DNA from 4 places in the Rhizobium sp. BK049 genome. Region 1 is predicted to be linked to each of the others. Evidence: predicted binding sites of a transcription regulator. Region 1 holds the regulator's gene; each other region holds the start of a gene.
The links. The regulator PhoB, encoded in region 1, activates phosphate uptake and scavenging genes when phosphate is short. The targets are predictions, from matches to a motif close to TGTCATNNANCTGTCAT.

Region 1 (3,646 bases):
GTCACGGAGTCAGCCTCACACTAGGTTAAAGTTCAATTACTAGACTGCATGCGGCGGAACTAGTCACCAAAATTGATCAAGCGTTTCTTGTTTCGGAGGCTTCCGGGACAACGGTGAGGGATTCTGCCATCACCAACGCAAAAGGTGGAGACAGGGCATGAACTGGACAGACGAGCGGGTCGAGAAACTCAAGAAGCTTTGGGCCGAAGGACTGAGCGCCAGCCAGATTGCTGCGCAGCTTGGCGGCGTCAGCCGAAACGCCGTTATCGGCAAGGTGCACAGGCTCAGCCTTCCCGGCCGCGCCAAGGCCGGCGGCACGGCCACCGCGGCGCGCACGCCGAAGCGCCAGACATCCGCGCCCCGCGCGCCGAATTACGCCTCCCGGATCACCACCCGCACCGTGACCCGTCAACAGGGCGCAACGATGCTGAAGGAAGAGATCGAGGTCGATGCCGTCGAGGAAATGGAATATGTGCCGGCCGGCAATGTGGTCGTGCCGATTTCTCGCCGCCTCGGCCTGACGGAGCTCACCGAACGCACCTGCAAATGGCCGGTCGGCGACCCGCTCAAGGAAGATTTCCATTTCTGCGGCTGCGAGTCCCCCGACAATTCGCCCTATTGCAGCTATCATCAGAAGCTTGCCTATCAGCCGATCAACGAAAGGCGCCGGGCCGCGGCACGGGTCAGCTGAGAAGGCGACATCGCCGGACATAAAAAACGGGCCGAGCGGCCCGTTTTTTTATTCGAGCGGGGAAGTGACCTTTGCGTTTAGCAACCAAGCCAACCCCACACTCCGTCATCCCGGGGCTTGGAGGAGAAGTGGTGCCTGGACAGATAAGCCACGCCAGTGCGATGAAGCTGGTTCTGCAGCGGCGATGGCGCGACGGCTCTGCAGCGGCGATGGATCGGCGGCAAAAACGGGTGCTACAGGTTGCACCACCGGCGCGTTTGGCGAGAGCGCCAACCACGCGCTCCGTCATCCCAGGGCTTGACCCGGCTTGACCCTGGGATCCACAACCAAGCACTCGGCTTCCATAATTTCCCTGCTGTTGGATGCATCCCTGTTCCCGCAGCGCCGGCCGCATGGATCCCAGGGTCAAGCCAGGTCAAGCCCTGGGATGACGGAGGCGAGGTGATGCTGGGACAAGTCGGCTCTGCAGGCGCGATGGAAAGGTGGAGCCGAGACGCATAAGCCTCGCCGGCGCAATGACGCTGGCGACGAAGCGGCTGCGATCGACGACGGCAAGGGGGGCCTCACAAGCCGTACTGCCGTGCGTTTGGCGGGAACGCCCACCCCACACACTCCCTCAGCCTCAGGCTTCCATCGAATAACCCGCGCCGCGGACGGTGCGGATGACGTCCTGCATGTTGGAGAAGTTCAGCGCCTTGCGCAGGCGGCCGACATGGACGTCGACGGTTCGTTCGTCGACATAGATGTCGTGGCCCCAGACGCCGTCGAGCAGCTGCGAGCGGGAAAAGACCCGGCCCGGCGACGACATCAGGAATTCCAGCAGGCGGAATTCGGTCGGGCCGAGGCGGACTTCGCGGCTCTTGCGGTGGACGCGATGGGTTTCGCGGTCGAGCTCGATATCGCCGCATTTCAGCACCGAGGACAGCACCTCGGGGCGGGCACGGCGCAGCATCGCCTTGACGCGGGCGACGAGTTCGGGGGTCGAGAAGGGCTTGACGACATAATCGTCGGCGCCGGTGGACAGTCCGCGCACACGCTCGCTCTCCTCGCCGCGCGCCGTGAGCATGATGATCGGCAGTCGCTCGGTTTCCGGCCGCATGCGCAGGCGCCGGCAGAGTTCGATGCCGGAGACGCCGGGCAGCATCCAGTCGAGGATGAGCAGGTCGGGCGTGCGCTCCTGAAGCCTAATTTCGGCCTCGTCGCCGCGCAGGATGGTATCGACCTCGAAGCCTTCGGCTTCGAGATTATAGCGAAGGAGCACGCTGAGCGCTTCCTCGTCTTCAACAACTGCGACTCTCGGGATCATGCGTGTCCGTCTCCTCGCGCACAAGCCTTAAACTGGGGGTATAAGCAGGCGTCCTGCGCAAATTCAGAAATTGGCTGCGACCTCTTTGCGCGCCCCGAACGGGCGCGCACGCAATCTTGGAAGGATTATTCCGTCGCGGCGCCGACGGTGTTGGCGCTGTCATCCTTCGGGCGATCGCCTTCCGGCTGGGCGCCTGTTGCCATGTAGTAGATCGTCTCGGCGATGTTGGTGGCATGGTCGCCGATGCGCTCGATGTTCTTGGCGCAGAAGAGCAGATGCGTGCAGCTCGTGATGTTGCGCGGATCTTCCATCATGTAGGTCAAGAGCTCGCGGAACAGCGAGGTGTACATGGCGTCGATCTCGTTGTCGCGTTCGCGGATGGCGGTCGCCTTGTCGGCAGCGCGTGTCGTATAGACGTCGAGCACTTCCTTGAGCTGGACAAGCGCCAGCTCGGAGAGATGCTCGAGGCCGCGGGCGAGCTTGCGGGGCACGCCGGTGCTCTGCACGGCGATGACGCGCTTGGCGGTGTTCTTGCCGAGGTCGCCGACGCGTTCGAGATCGGCGGCGATGCGGATCGAACCCATGATTTCGCGCAGGTCCGCCGCCATCGGCTGACGGCGGGCGATGGTGACGATCGCCTTGTCGCCGATTTCGCGCTCGGTATGATCGAGGATCACGTCGTCGGAGATGACCTTCTGCGCCAGCGCGGTATCGCCGTTGACTAGCGCCCGGACGGATTCGGCGACCATCTGTTCGGCCAGGCCGCCCATTTCGGAAATCCGCCTGGAAAGGAACTTCAGATCATCATCATAGGCAGAATAAATATGTGTCGATGCCATGGGGCTTTGTCCTCGAATAAGGGGAAGGCTTCGGATGGCCGTGATCAGCCGAAGCGACCCATGATGTAGTCCTGGGTACGGGGATCGTCCGGATTGGTGAACATCTTGTCGGTGTCGTTCTCCTCGACAAGATTGCCGAGGTGGAACATGGCGGTGCGCTGCGAGACGCGCGCGGCCTGCTGCATGGAGTGGGTGACGATGACGATCGTGTAGTTTTCGCGGAGCTCGTGGATCAGTTCTTCGACCTTGGCGGTGGCGATCGGGTCAAGGGCCGAGCAGGGCTCGTCCATCAGGATGACTTCCGGGCTGACGGCAACGGCGCGGGCAATGCACAGGCGCTGCTGCTGACCGCCGGAGAGGCCCGTGCCGGATTCGTGCACGCGGTCCTTGACCTCGTTCCAGAGCCCGGCGCGCTGCAGGCTGCTCTCGACGATCTGGTCGAGATCGGCCTTCGACTTGGCGAGACCGTGGATGCGGGGGCCGTAGGAGACGTTTTCATAGATCGACTTCGGGAACGGGTTCGGCTTCTGGAAAACCATGCCGACGCGGGCGCGAAGTTCGACGACGTCGATATCCGGATCATAGATATCGTCGCTGTCGAGCGTGATCTTGCCGGTAACGCGGCACCCCTCGATCGTGTCGTTCATGCGGTTCAGGCTTCGCAGGAAGGTCGACTTGCCGCAGCCCGAGGGGCCGATCAGGGCGGTTACGGTGTTTTCGCGGATGTTCAGGTTCACGTCGAAAAGCGCGCGCTTCTCGCCGTAGTATACGGAGACATCCTCTCCGATCATTTTATACGGGACGTTGCTC
Region 2 (3,646 bases), on a different contig from region 1:
ACCGATGGAGGTCGATATCGCTGCCGTTGCGGGTCTCGAGCTCCATGTCGTGCAGCACGACGAGTTGGGTTGCGCCATCGCCGACCTGTACCCCAATGTCGAAGGTGCGTTCGCTGACGACATTGAAGCCGAGGTTCTCGAGGAGCGGCACGCGGCGTGACAAGGCCAGCTGGCCGCCGGCGTGGAAGATCTTCAGCGAGAGGATGCGGCCCTGTTCTTCCTGGCGGTGATAAAACTGGATCCGCAGCGGCTCGCCGGCGGCGCAGGCGCCGATATCGGCAAGGTCGGCGACGGTTTCTTCAGGGGTAAAGGAATCCTGGAAAGCTTGATCGACCGATAGTTTCGGCGACTTTGGTCCGGCAAGCGCTTCGAAACGGTCGTCCCAGCGGGCAGTGATTTCGCGGATCTTCTGCTCGAGCCTTGCCTGCGGTATGCGCGGCGTCTTGCCGCCGGAACGGCCGATGATGAAATGCACGCGGGCGACGCCGCCTTCGGGAAAAGCCGGATAATAGGCGGAGACACGGCCGTCATAGACGGTCTTCAGATAGGTGCCGATGCGCTCGCGCACGATCGAATCATATTCCTCACGCGGCACATAGACGATGACCGAGACGAAGCGGTCGAAATGGTCGATGCGCGGCAGGACGCGCACGCGCGGCCGGTCGGCGAGATCGTTGATCTGCTCGGCAAAGCTCGCAAGTAGCGTCGTATCGATCTGGAAAAGGTCGTCGCGAGGATAGGATTCCAGCGTGTTGTCGAGCATGCGGCCGGAATGGCTCATCGGGTCGAAGCCGAAATGCTCCTTCACCTTTTCGATCTTCGACCGCAGCAGCGGGATTTCGGAGGCGAGCGAGGTATAGGCCGTCGAGGTGAAGAGGCCGACGATGCGGAGTTCCCCGGTGACGTTGCCCTCGGCATCGAAACGTTTGACGCCGACATAATCCATATAGGCGCGGCGATGGACGATCGACTTTACATTCGCCTTGGTGACGATCAAAAACTCTGGGCCGTCGAGGAAGGCGAGGATCTCCGGCGTGGTGGTCACGGCGTCCTTGCCGGTGCGCAACACGAGAACGTCCGGGTTGGAGAGGATGCCGAGGCCCGCGCCCTTGTCCCGCTCAACCTTGGCGTCGGCGCCCTTGCCGGAATAAATATACTCACGCATGCCGAGGAAAGTGAAATTCTCGTCGCGCAGCCAGGTCAGGAAGGCCACCGCCTCGGCATGTTCGGCCTTCCTGCGGCCGGCACCGTTCGCCGACAGCTCGGCGATTACGCCATCGAGCTTGGCAAGCATCGGCTTCCAGTCCGAAACCGACAGACGGACCTGTTCGAGCACGGTCTGGACGCGTTTGACGAGGTCGGCAGCCTGGGTGGAATTCAATGGGGCGATATGGAGCTGGATATGACTGACGCGTGCCGCGGGATCGCTCGGGTGGTCGGCGGAATAGAGCGTGGGGGCTCTGCCCTTTTCCATGACGAGGATTGGATGCACGGCCATGAACAGATCGCGGTAGGTGCTCGTCACTTCACCCATGACCGACTCATAAAGGAAAGGCATGTTTCGGTCGGTCACCGACAGCACTGAGACGGCGGTGCCGCCGGGTGTCACCTCTGCAAGTGTGTCGATGCTGACGCGGGGCGTCTTGCCGTTCCAGGCGGCAAGTTCCTTTGCCGAATGCACGGCAGAGCGCGCCAGCATGTCGGGCGTATAGAGTTCCAGATCGTCATTGCTGGCCCGGCCAAAGAGAATTTCCGGATCGAGATGCGCCTCGCTCATCGCCTTGGCGATCTTGCGCGCAGTCTCGATCTGCTTCTCCCGTTTCGGATTGTTTCTGGCAGCCATGGAACGCCTCCCCGCATTGGACTGATTTTTTCGCAAGCTAGCAGAAGATTTGTCGAAAGAATCCCTAAAATAGCGCTGTCGGGGATCGTTTTGATGCTTTTTTGCCGGCGGAAATGAGAAATTGGCAGAGTTTTTTCGCTTTCGAGGCCAAAACGGGTTGTCCAGGCCTCACTTCCGGGTTTGCTTCCGCGGCACATTTCCATGATCACGTGAAGAATGGTTGACAGGCCGTCGTCAAAAAGATCATCAAACGCCATCATCATTGGACCTCGGTTTCATGTCGGAAAATACAGCGGGCGCAGTCATCGTTATTTCCAGCCATGTCGTGCGTGGCTCGGTTGGCAATCGGGCGGCGGTGTTTGCGCTGGAGACGCTCGGCCATCCGGTCTGGGCGCTGCCGACCATCGTTCTGCCCTGGCATCCCGGCCATGGCCGTTCGACGCGGCTGACGTTTGCCGAAGCGGAATTCGACGCGGCGATCGAGGATCTGCTCCGCGCACCCTGGATCGGTGAAGTCAGGGCGGTGCTTTCGGGCTATTTCGGCAATGCCGCCCAGGCACGCTCGGTCGCCCGGCTGATCGCCGCGCTCCGGCAAAACAATCCCGAACTGCTTTACGTCTGCGATCCGGTCATGGGCGATCTCGGCGGCCTCTACGTGCCGGAAGCGACGGCCGAGGCCATTCGTGATCATCTCATTCCGCTGGCCTCGCTCGCAACGCCGAACCGGTACGAGCTCGCCTGGCTGTCGGGAGCACCGCTCGATGACAACGGCGCAATCATGGAGGCGGCGCTGGCGCTCGGGCCGTCACGCATGCTCGTCACCTCGGCGGTGCCGATGATGGCGGGCGGCACCGGCAATCTCTACCTTTCCGGTCGTCACGCGCTCCTTGCCGAGCACCGCGTTGTCGAGAACCCGCCGAATGGTCTCGGCGACCTGCTGGCCGCCGTTTTCCTGTCGCGCCTGCTGTCCGGCCTCGAGGACGAAAAGGCGTTGCAGCTTGCCACCGCCAGCGTGTTCGAAGTGCTTGCGCGTGCGGTCAAGCGCGGCAGCAACGAGCTGATGCTGGCCAGCGATGCGTCCAGCCTTTCGACGCCGATGGCGATGGTGCAGATGCGCCGGCTCATACACCCGGCGCAGCGTCGGAAAAAATGACGCATTTGCCAATGTGCGCATTTTGCGGTGCAGCAGTTGATCTTGTCTTCCGCGCGCGCTAATCCAGAGGCATGCAGCGTTTTCCAAACACCCTTCTGAACGGTTATCGCAACTTTATGAACGGGCGTTATGCCGACGCCCGCGACAGGTATCGGCAACTGGCCGAAAACGGCCAGAGTCCGAGTACGCTTGTCATTGCCTGTTCGGACTCGCGTGCGGCTCCCGAGCTGATCTTCGATGCCGGCCCGGGCGAGCTTTTCGTCATCCGCAACGTTGCCAACATGGTGCCGCCCTACGAGCCGGACGGCCATTTCCATTCGACATCGGCCGCTCTTGAATTTGCCGTGCAGGCGCTGAAGGTTTCAGACATCGTGGTGATGGGCCATGGCCGTTGCGGCGGGATTCGGGCGGCACTCGATCCGAATGCCGAGCCACTATCGCCCGGCGATTTCATCGGCCGGTGGATGTCGCTGGTCAGACCCGCAGCCGAGCAGATCCAGAGCAATGACGTGATGACCGCGGCCGAGCGGCAAACTGCGCTCGAGCGTGTCTCCATCCGCAACTCGATCGACAATCTCAGAAGCTTTCCCAATATCAAGGCGCTGGAAGAAGCCGGGAATCTTCATCTTCACGGCGCTTGGTTCGACATC
Region 3 (3,646 bases), on a different contig from region 1:
GCGACAACATCAGAGCGCATCCGGCTGATGATTCTTGTGCCAGTGCTCGGCGATCTCGATGCGGCGCGGAATCCAGACCTTGTCATGCTTCAACACATATTCGATGAAGCGCTTCAGAGAGGCTGCCCGGCCCGGACGCCCGACGAGGCGGCAATGCAGGCCGACCGACATCATCTTCGGGCTGCCGTCCTTGCCTTCCTCGTAAAGCGTGTCGAAAGCGTCCTTGAGATAGGTGAAGAACTGGTCGCCGGCATTGAAACCCTGCGGTGTGGCAAAACGCATGTCATTGGTTTCGAGCGTATAGGGGATGATCAGGAAGGGTTTCCCGTCGACGCCCTTCACCCAGTAAGGCAGGTCGTCGGCATAGGAATCGGAGGAATAGAGGAAACCGCCCTCTTCCTGCACCAGTCGCAGCGTGTTGTCGGAAGGCTTTCCTTGATACATCCCGAAAGGCCGCTCGCCGGTGAGTTCGGTGTGCAGGCGCACGGCTTCGAGGATATGCTTGCGCTCGAGATCCTCGGGGAAATCCTTGTATTCCAGCCAGCGATAACCGTGGCTGGCGATCTCCCAACCGGCCTCCTTCATGGCCGCGACGGCTTCGGGGTTGCGCGCCATCGCCAGCGTCACGCCATAGACGGTCGCCTGCACCTTGAGACCCGTGAACATCCGCCAGAGCCGCCAGAACCCGGCGCGCGAACCATACTCGTAGATCGATTCCATGTTGAGATTGCGCTGCCCCGGCCAGGCCGCCGCACCGACAATCTCCGACAGCAGGTTTTCGGAAGCCGGATCGCCTTCGAGGATGCAGCTTTCGCCGCCCTCCTCGTAATTGATGACGAACTGCACGGCGACGCGGGCGTCGCCCGGCCACTTCGGATCGGGCGTCTGACGCCCGTAGCCGACGAGATTGCGCGGGTAGGTCTCGGATACCATCAAATCACCTTCTGAAAAGACGAAGGAACGGTATCATCCGCAGCCGGAATGTCGAGACGGAAACTGCATAGGAGAATTTCTCTTTTCAACACAACGACTTAGATCGACATCTGCTCAGGCGATCCTGCGCGCGCTGACCTTGCCCATCGGGTGGAGCGAGTGAACGCGGAAGGGACCGCCAGTGCCCTCCTCGATCATCAAAGCCACATTCGAAACGATCACCGGCTCCCTCAAGACGGGCTCGAAGATCGTTCCCAGCACTGGCTCGATGCGGGGCATGTCGATCGTGTTGATGGGGCCTGTCACCGGCATATGGAAGCGGAACTCCTCCATCACATAGGGATTGCCCCAACGATGCAGATTGGCGAATTGCGCCGCCGACAACCCGTCGGGATCGCTGCGTTCGATATCGGCTTCACTCAGCGGCGCCCGGAAACGATCGAACTCCTGAACGATCGCCGAAGCCAGATACTGGATCCGCTCACAGGGGGCGCTCGGCACCAGGCTGTAGAAATTGCCGAGCCGGGCGATTTCGAGACCTGGGATCTGGAAGGGAGCATATGTTCCGGCAAAACGCATAAGGTCGCGCAGGAGTTGCGATTCGGACGTCTCGGCGGAGAGGTGAAAAGGCGCTTTCAGAACGCCGTGAAAACCATAGCGCCGCGGCACCGCAGTATAAAAGGCGATCTCATGAATGCCGAGGCCGCGGACGGCCGGAGGCTCCACCATATCGCCTGAAAACACGTTTCGGCCAAGCCAATTAGCGGCCACGAGCGACAAGGGGTCGCTCGCCGGAGGCGTAAAGCAAATGGCATAGCGCATGCAATTTCCTCCATGAAGGAAGTGAGCGCCGGGGAAATCCGGCGCTGCCGATGCGCAAGCAGATAGGTGATTTGCATGACAGAATAACGAAACGCAGCTGTATCTAATTCACGTTTAACGTGAAGCGACAGCGATATGGCTTGATATCGCGAAGCTTTCCGGCAGCGAAAATTCGCAATCTGTGTCGCCTGCCATACAAACCGCAGCCTCCGCCAGCCGATGGGCCAGCCCGAAGCTCACCTTGAAACCGCCGGTCAGTGCGATTAGTCGGGGATAGATGGGATGGCGGCCGATCATTGGATCGCGGTCGATGGCTTTCGGGCGAAGCCCCGCCCAACGTTCGATGACAGGGGCGCTGCGGAGCGCCGGCACGATCGCCCGCGCCGCCTCGATCAACGCGTCGAGCTGTGCATCGGTCGAGAGGGGGTCGTCGAAACGGTTCTCGCTGGTGCTGCCGACCGCCGCATGCCCCCCCTCATGCGCGACGACATAGAGTCCATCGAGGAAGATCGTCGGCAACGCCGGGTCGACATCTGCTTTCAATAGAGCCGCCTGCCCTTTCACCGACTGGCCGAGCGGCTGCTTCAAGCCCGGCGTCAGCCGCTGCAGCGCGGGAAAGGACTGATGGCCGGCGGCCAGGATGCAGCGGCCGAACGTGATGATTTCGCCGCCGATCTCGGCCGTCCCGCGATCGGGATTGAGATCAGCGACAACAGCATTTTCCATGATGCGCACATGTTTTGCCCGCCGCAGCAATGCGATGAGCGCTGAGATCAAGGAGCGGGGCGCAACACGGGCGGCGAGCGTATCGTGCACGAAGCCACTTTCGCCGGCAGATGCGTCAGGCCAACCATCGACCGGCGGCCTGTCGATGACATTCCAGTGGAAGCGGCGTTCGCCGGTCCGCCAATGGCGCTCGGAATCTTCGGAATGGCCGCGGGCGATGCGGTTGAGATGCGGTTTCGGCAACGGGATCAGCCGCCCCGACCTGTTGTAGCCGGCCGACAGCCCGGTTTCTGCTTCAAGCGCCGCAATTTCGGTTTCGAGCGAGACCAGCGCATCGAACTGGAATTGCTTTTTCTCCGACCACCGGTCCGGCATATGCGGCATCAGCGCGCCGAGCAGTCCGCCGCTCGCGCCTCCGCCCAGTCTGCCGGCGTCGGCGAGGACGGTGCTGATGCCGCGGCGTTCGGCATGAATGGCCGCCCAGAGACCCATGATGCCGCCGCCGACGATCAGCAAGTCGCAAGAAGATTGACCGGACGTGGGCTGAGGACTATCGGCTTTTTCCATGAGAGACGTGAACCCCGATGAGATTGGCGCGGGCGCGCCGCAGCCGCTCGAATGGCGCGACGGCGATATGCCCTATTCCACCGCCTTTGGCGATCATTTTTATTGCCAGACCGATGGCCGTCTGGAATGCGGCCATGTCTTTCTCGCCGGCAACGGCCTGCCGGAGCGTTGGCACGGCCAGCGGGATTTTGCCATCGGCGAACTTGGCTTCGGCACCGGCCTGAACTTCGCCGAGACCTGGCGGCAGTGGAAGCTCCATCGCGCAGACGGCCGGCACCTGCATTTCATTTCCTTCGAACTCCATCCGATGCGCGGTGAAGAGATCGGCCGGGCGCTCTCGCATTGGCCGGAGATTGATGCGGAACGTGAGGCGCTGACCGCAGCCTGGCCTCAAACACCTGCTGGTACCGTCTCGCTCGATCTCGATGGCCAGACGCGGCTCAGCGTTGTCTGCGGCGCGGCACTTGACGGCGTCGCCGCGGCAAAACCCGGCTTCGACGCCTGGTATCTCGACGGTTTCGCGCCCTCGCGCAACGGCGACATGTGGTCGGAAGAGCTGATGCGTGAGGTCGCCGAAAAGACTGTGACCGGCGGCACC
Region 4 (3,646 bases), on a different contig from region 1:
TCGCCGAGAGCGGCATCGAGCGGGATGACGACTGGTTCCTTTTGAAGCTGCAGGAGGAAATGGGAGAGCTCACCCAAGCCTGGAACCGGCTGACCGGTCGGGGCCGTGCCAAAGGCCGCTCTCCCGAGGATATCAGGCGCGATCTCGCCGACGAGACTGCCGACCTGCTCGGTCACCTCCTGCTGTTTGCTCGCCGTAACGACATCGACATCGCCGCCGCGATCGAACGGAAGTGGCGGTTTCAGCCGGCACAGACGCCCAACGCCTAAGCGCCACGTCAGCTGTCCGATCGACTAAGAGAGCTGGCCCAACAGGCTCACGAGCCAGAACGAAACTGCCGAAATCATTGCCGCGGCCGGCAGGGTGATGATCCATGCGATCACGATGTTGCCGGCAAGCCCCCACCTGACGGCGGAGACGCGCCGGGCGGCGCCGACGCCGATGATGGCGCCGGTAATGGTATGGGTGGTCGAAACGGGGATGCCGAGCCAGGTGGCGCCGAACAGCGTCAAGGCACCGCCCGTTTCGGCGCAGAATCCTTGCATCGGGTTCAGTCGGGTGATCTTCGAGCCCATCGTATGGACGATGCGCCAGCCGCCGAACAAGGTGCCGAGCGCCATCGCCGCCTGGCATGAAATCACCACCCAGAGCGGCACGTGGAAGCTGCCACCGAGATAGCCTTGCGAGTAAAGAAGCACGGCAATGATGCCCATGGTCTTCTGGGCGTCATTGCCGCCGTGACCGAGCGAATAGAGCGATGCCGACACGAATTGCAGAAAACGGAAGGACCGGTCGACGGCAAAAGGCGTTTGCCGGATGAAGGTCCAGGTCACCGCCAGAATGAGGAACAATGCCAGCAGGAACCCGATCATCGGCGACATGACGATGGCGCTCGCGGTCTTGAGAAGGCCGCTCCAGACGATCGAACTCAAGCCCGCTTTGGCAAGGCCCGCACCGACCAGCCCGCCGACCAGGGCATGGGATGAACTGGAGGGAATGCCGAAGATCCAGGTCACGACATTCCAGACGATGGCGCCGATCAAGGCTGCGAAAATCACCTGCGGTGTCACGATCGCCGGATCGATGATGCCGGTCCCGAGCGTCTCGGCCACATGCAGGCCGAAGAACAGGAAGGCGATGAAATTAAAGAATGCCGCCCAGAAGACCGCATATTGCGGCCTCAGGACCCGTGTCGAGACGATTGTTGCGATCGAATTGGCCGCATCATGCAGGCCATTGAGAAAATCGAACAGCAGCGCGACGCCGATCAGGCCGACAAGAAGCGGAAGAGCGAGGGCGGCATCCATCAGACATTCTCGATCACGATGCCGCTGATCTCGTTGGCGACGTCTTCGAAACGGTCGACCACCTTCTCCAACTCGCCGTAGATCTCGCTGCCGATCACATAGGCCATCGCATTGCCGGCGCCGTGCCGGCGAAACAGATCCTTGAGCCCCTGCTCGTGCAACTCGTCGGAGCGCCCTTCCACCCGCGTGACCTGCTCGACGATCGCAGAAAGCCGCGGCGCATTGGCGTTCATGCGATCGAGCAAGGGAATGGCCTCGGCAATGAGATTGGCAGCTTCCACAACGGTTTTGCCCATCTCCTGCATCCCCGGATCGAAGCTGGTCTGCTCGAAGAGCCGGATGGTTTTGACAGTCTTGTGCATCATGTCGATCGCATCATCCATGGATTGGATGAGATCCTTGATGTCTCCACGATCGAAAGGTGTGATGAAGCTCCGCCGGACGGCCTGCATGACTTCGCGCGTTATATCGTCGGCCTGGTCTTCCAACCGCACGATCGTTTCGCATTGATGCTCGATCTCTATTCCCGACAGCAACCTGTCCAGAGCCTGTGCGGCGTCGACGATCGTTCTGGAATGTTGTTCGAAAAGGACGAAAAACCGGTCTTCGCGCGGCATCAATTTCCGAAACCAACCCAGCATGAACACCTCGTGATTTTTGATCTGCGCTATGGATGACGAGCCGTCCTAAACCCTATCCCGTTGAAGAGATAGGGCCGAGTTTCGGTTTGTGACAGTTTTATGACAGTTGTGGCGCGACAGGAACATGGCCGTTATCGGCCGCCGACCCTTTGCGGCATCCGCAGTCAGCCGACCTTATACCGGTAAAACTTGGTGTCCACGGCCATCAGCGGGAAGGAGCGGGGCAGGGCGCTCTTGGCAATCTCGGTAAAGCCGTTCTGCTCGTAGAAGCGATGGGCGGCAACGAATTTGTCCGTGGTGCCGAGGAAGATGTCGGTGAGGCCGGCATCTCTGGCGTGGTCGAACAGGCGCTCGAGAAGCCGCGCTGCCACGCCGTGCTCGCGGCCGCGAACCTCGGCGGCGACGAACATCTTGCGCAGCGCTGCCTGATTGTTACCGATATCCTTCAAGCCCAGCGTTCCGACGATCGCGCCGTCCTTGACGGCGACCCAGAACTGACCTTTGCCGGATTGGTAGAAATCCGGGATGACCCGGAGATCCGGCTGCGCATCAGCTGTGATGTCGATGCCGAACTCCTCGCGCTGAATCGGCAGGATCACCGACAGCACGTCATCGGCATCGCCGGCGGCAAAGGGTCTGATTTCGATCTCTGCCATGAGGAAATACTCCGCCTCAGGTCTGCGTGCCGCCGACGGTGATCTGATCCATGCGCAGATGCGGCTGGCCGACGCCGACCGGAACCCATTGGCCGGCCTTGCCGCAATTGCCGATGCCGGTATCGAGCTTCATGTCGTTGCCGATCATCGACACCCGCTTCATCGCATCCGGGCCATTGCCGATCAGCATCGCCCCCTTGATCGGCGCGCCGAGCTTGCCGTTCTCGATCAGATAGGCCTCGGTGCAGCCGAAGACGAATTTGCCGGAGGTGATGTCGACCTGACCGCCGCCGAAGGAGACGGCATAGATGCCCTTCTTCACCGAGGCGATGATCTCTTCGGGCGTCTTGTCGCCGCCGAGCATATAGGTGTTGGTCATGCGCGGCATCGGCACGTGGGCATAGCCCTGGCGGCGGCCATTGCCGGTCGGCGCCATGCCCATCAGCCGGGCATTCTGCCGGTCCTGCATGTAGCCGACCAGCTTGCCGTTCTCGATCAGCACGTTGTAGCCGGACGGCGTACCCTCGTCGTCGATCGTGATCGAGCCGCGGCGGTTGTCGATCGTGCCGTCATCGACGACGGTGACGCCGGGCGCGGCGACGATCTGGCCGAGAAGGCCTGCAAAGGCCGACGTCTTCTTGCGGTTGAAATCGCCTTCCAGCCCGTGGCCGACGGCCTCGTGCAGCATCACGCCCGGCCAGCCGGAGCCGAGAACGACGTCCATCGTGCCGGCCGGCGCATCGATCGCCTCCAGATTGACGAGTGCCTGGCGCAGCGCCTCGTCGGCGCCGTATTGCCAGCTGCCCTCGGCGATGAAATCGCCGAAGCCGACGCGCCCGCCGCTGCCGTAAGAGCCGCTCTCCTGCCGCTCGCCTTCGCCGACCACGACGGAAATGTTGATGCGCGTCATCGGCCGGATGTCGCGCACGCGATGGCCGTCAGCGCGCAGGATGTCGACGACCTGCCAGCTCGCCGCGACCGAAGCAGTCACCTGCCGCACCTTGTCGTTCTTGCTCCTGAGATAGGCGTCGATATCCTGCAG

Region 2: a site for PhoB is predicted at 2,053-2,069, ahead of FHT70_RS19375 (NAD-glutamate dehydrogenase). Genes of this name have one in related genera too.
Region 3: a site for PhoB is predicted at 1,831-1,847, ahead of FHT70_RS05075 (DUF1045 domain-containing protein). Genes of this name have one in related genera too.
Region 4: a site for PhoB is predicted at 2,037-2,053, ahead of FHT70_RS23760 (DUF47 domain-containing protein). Genes of this name have one in related genera too.

The regions. Positions count from the first base shown of each region.
Region 1 is NZ_JACHYV010000033.1:53,233-56,878, forward strand. Features, by position in the region: gene FHT70_RS26825 (GcrA family cell cycle regulator) at 158-691, shown strand; gene phoB (phosphate regulon transcriptional regulator PhoB) at 1,314-1,997, opposite strand; gene phoU (phosphate signaling complex protein PhoU) at 2,123-2,836, opposite strand; gene pstB (phosphate ABC transporter ATP-binding protein PstB) at 2,881-3,646, opposite strand, start outside.
Region 2 is NZ_JACHYV010000018.1:117,239-120,884, reverse strand. Features, by position in the region: gene FHT70_RS19375 (NAD-glutamate dehydrogenase) at 1-1,843, opposite strand, end outside; gene pdxY (pyridoxal kinase PdxY) at 2,121-2,996, shown strand; gene FHT70_RS19365 (carbonic anhydrase) at 3,068-3,646, shown strand, end outside.
Region 3 is NZ_JACHYV010000003.1:320,729-324,374, reverse strand. Features, by position in the region: gene uraD (2-oxo-4-hydroxy-4-carboxy-5-ureidoimidazoline decarboxylase) at 1-10, opposite strand, end outside; gene puuE (allantoinase PuuE) at 10-933, opposite strand; gene FHT70_RS05075 (DUF1045 domain-containing protein) at 1,048-1,755, opposite strand; gene FHT70_RS05070 (FAD-binding oxidoreductase) at 1,870-3,048, opposite strand; gene mnmD (tRNA (5-methylaminomethyl-2-thiouridine)(34)-methyltransferase MnmD) at 3,047-3,646, shown strand, end outside.
Region 4 is NZ_JACHYV010000026.1:53,299-56,944, forward strand. Features, by position in the region: gene FHT70_RS23750 (pyrophosphatase) at 1-269, shown strand, start outside; gene FHT70_RS23755 (inorganic phosphate transporter) at 294-1,307, opposite strand; gene FHT70_RS23760 (DUF47 domain-containing protein) at 1,307-1,948, opposite strand; gene FHT70_RS23765 (GNAT family N-acetyltransferase) at 2,113-2,604, opposite strand; gene tldD (metalloprotease TldD) at 2,621-3,646, opposite strand, start outside.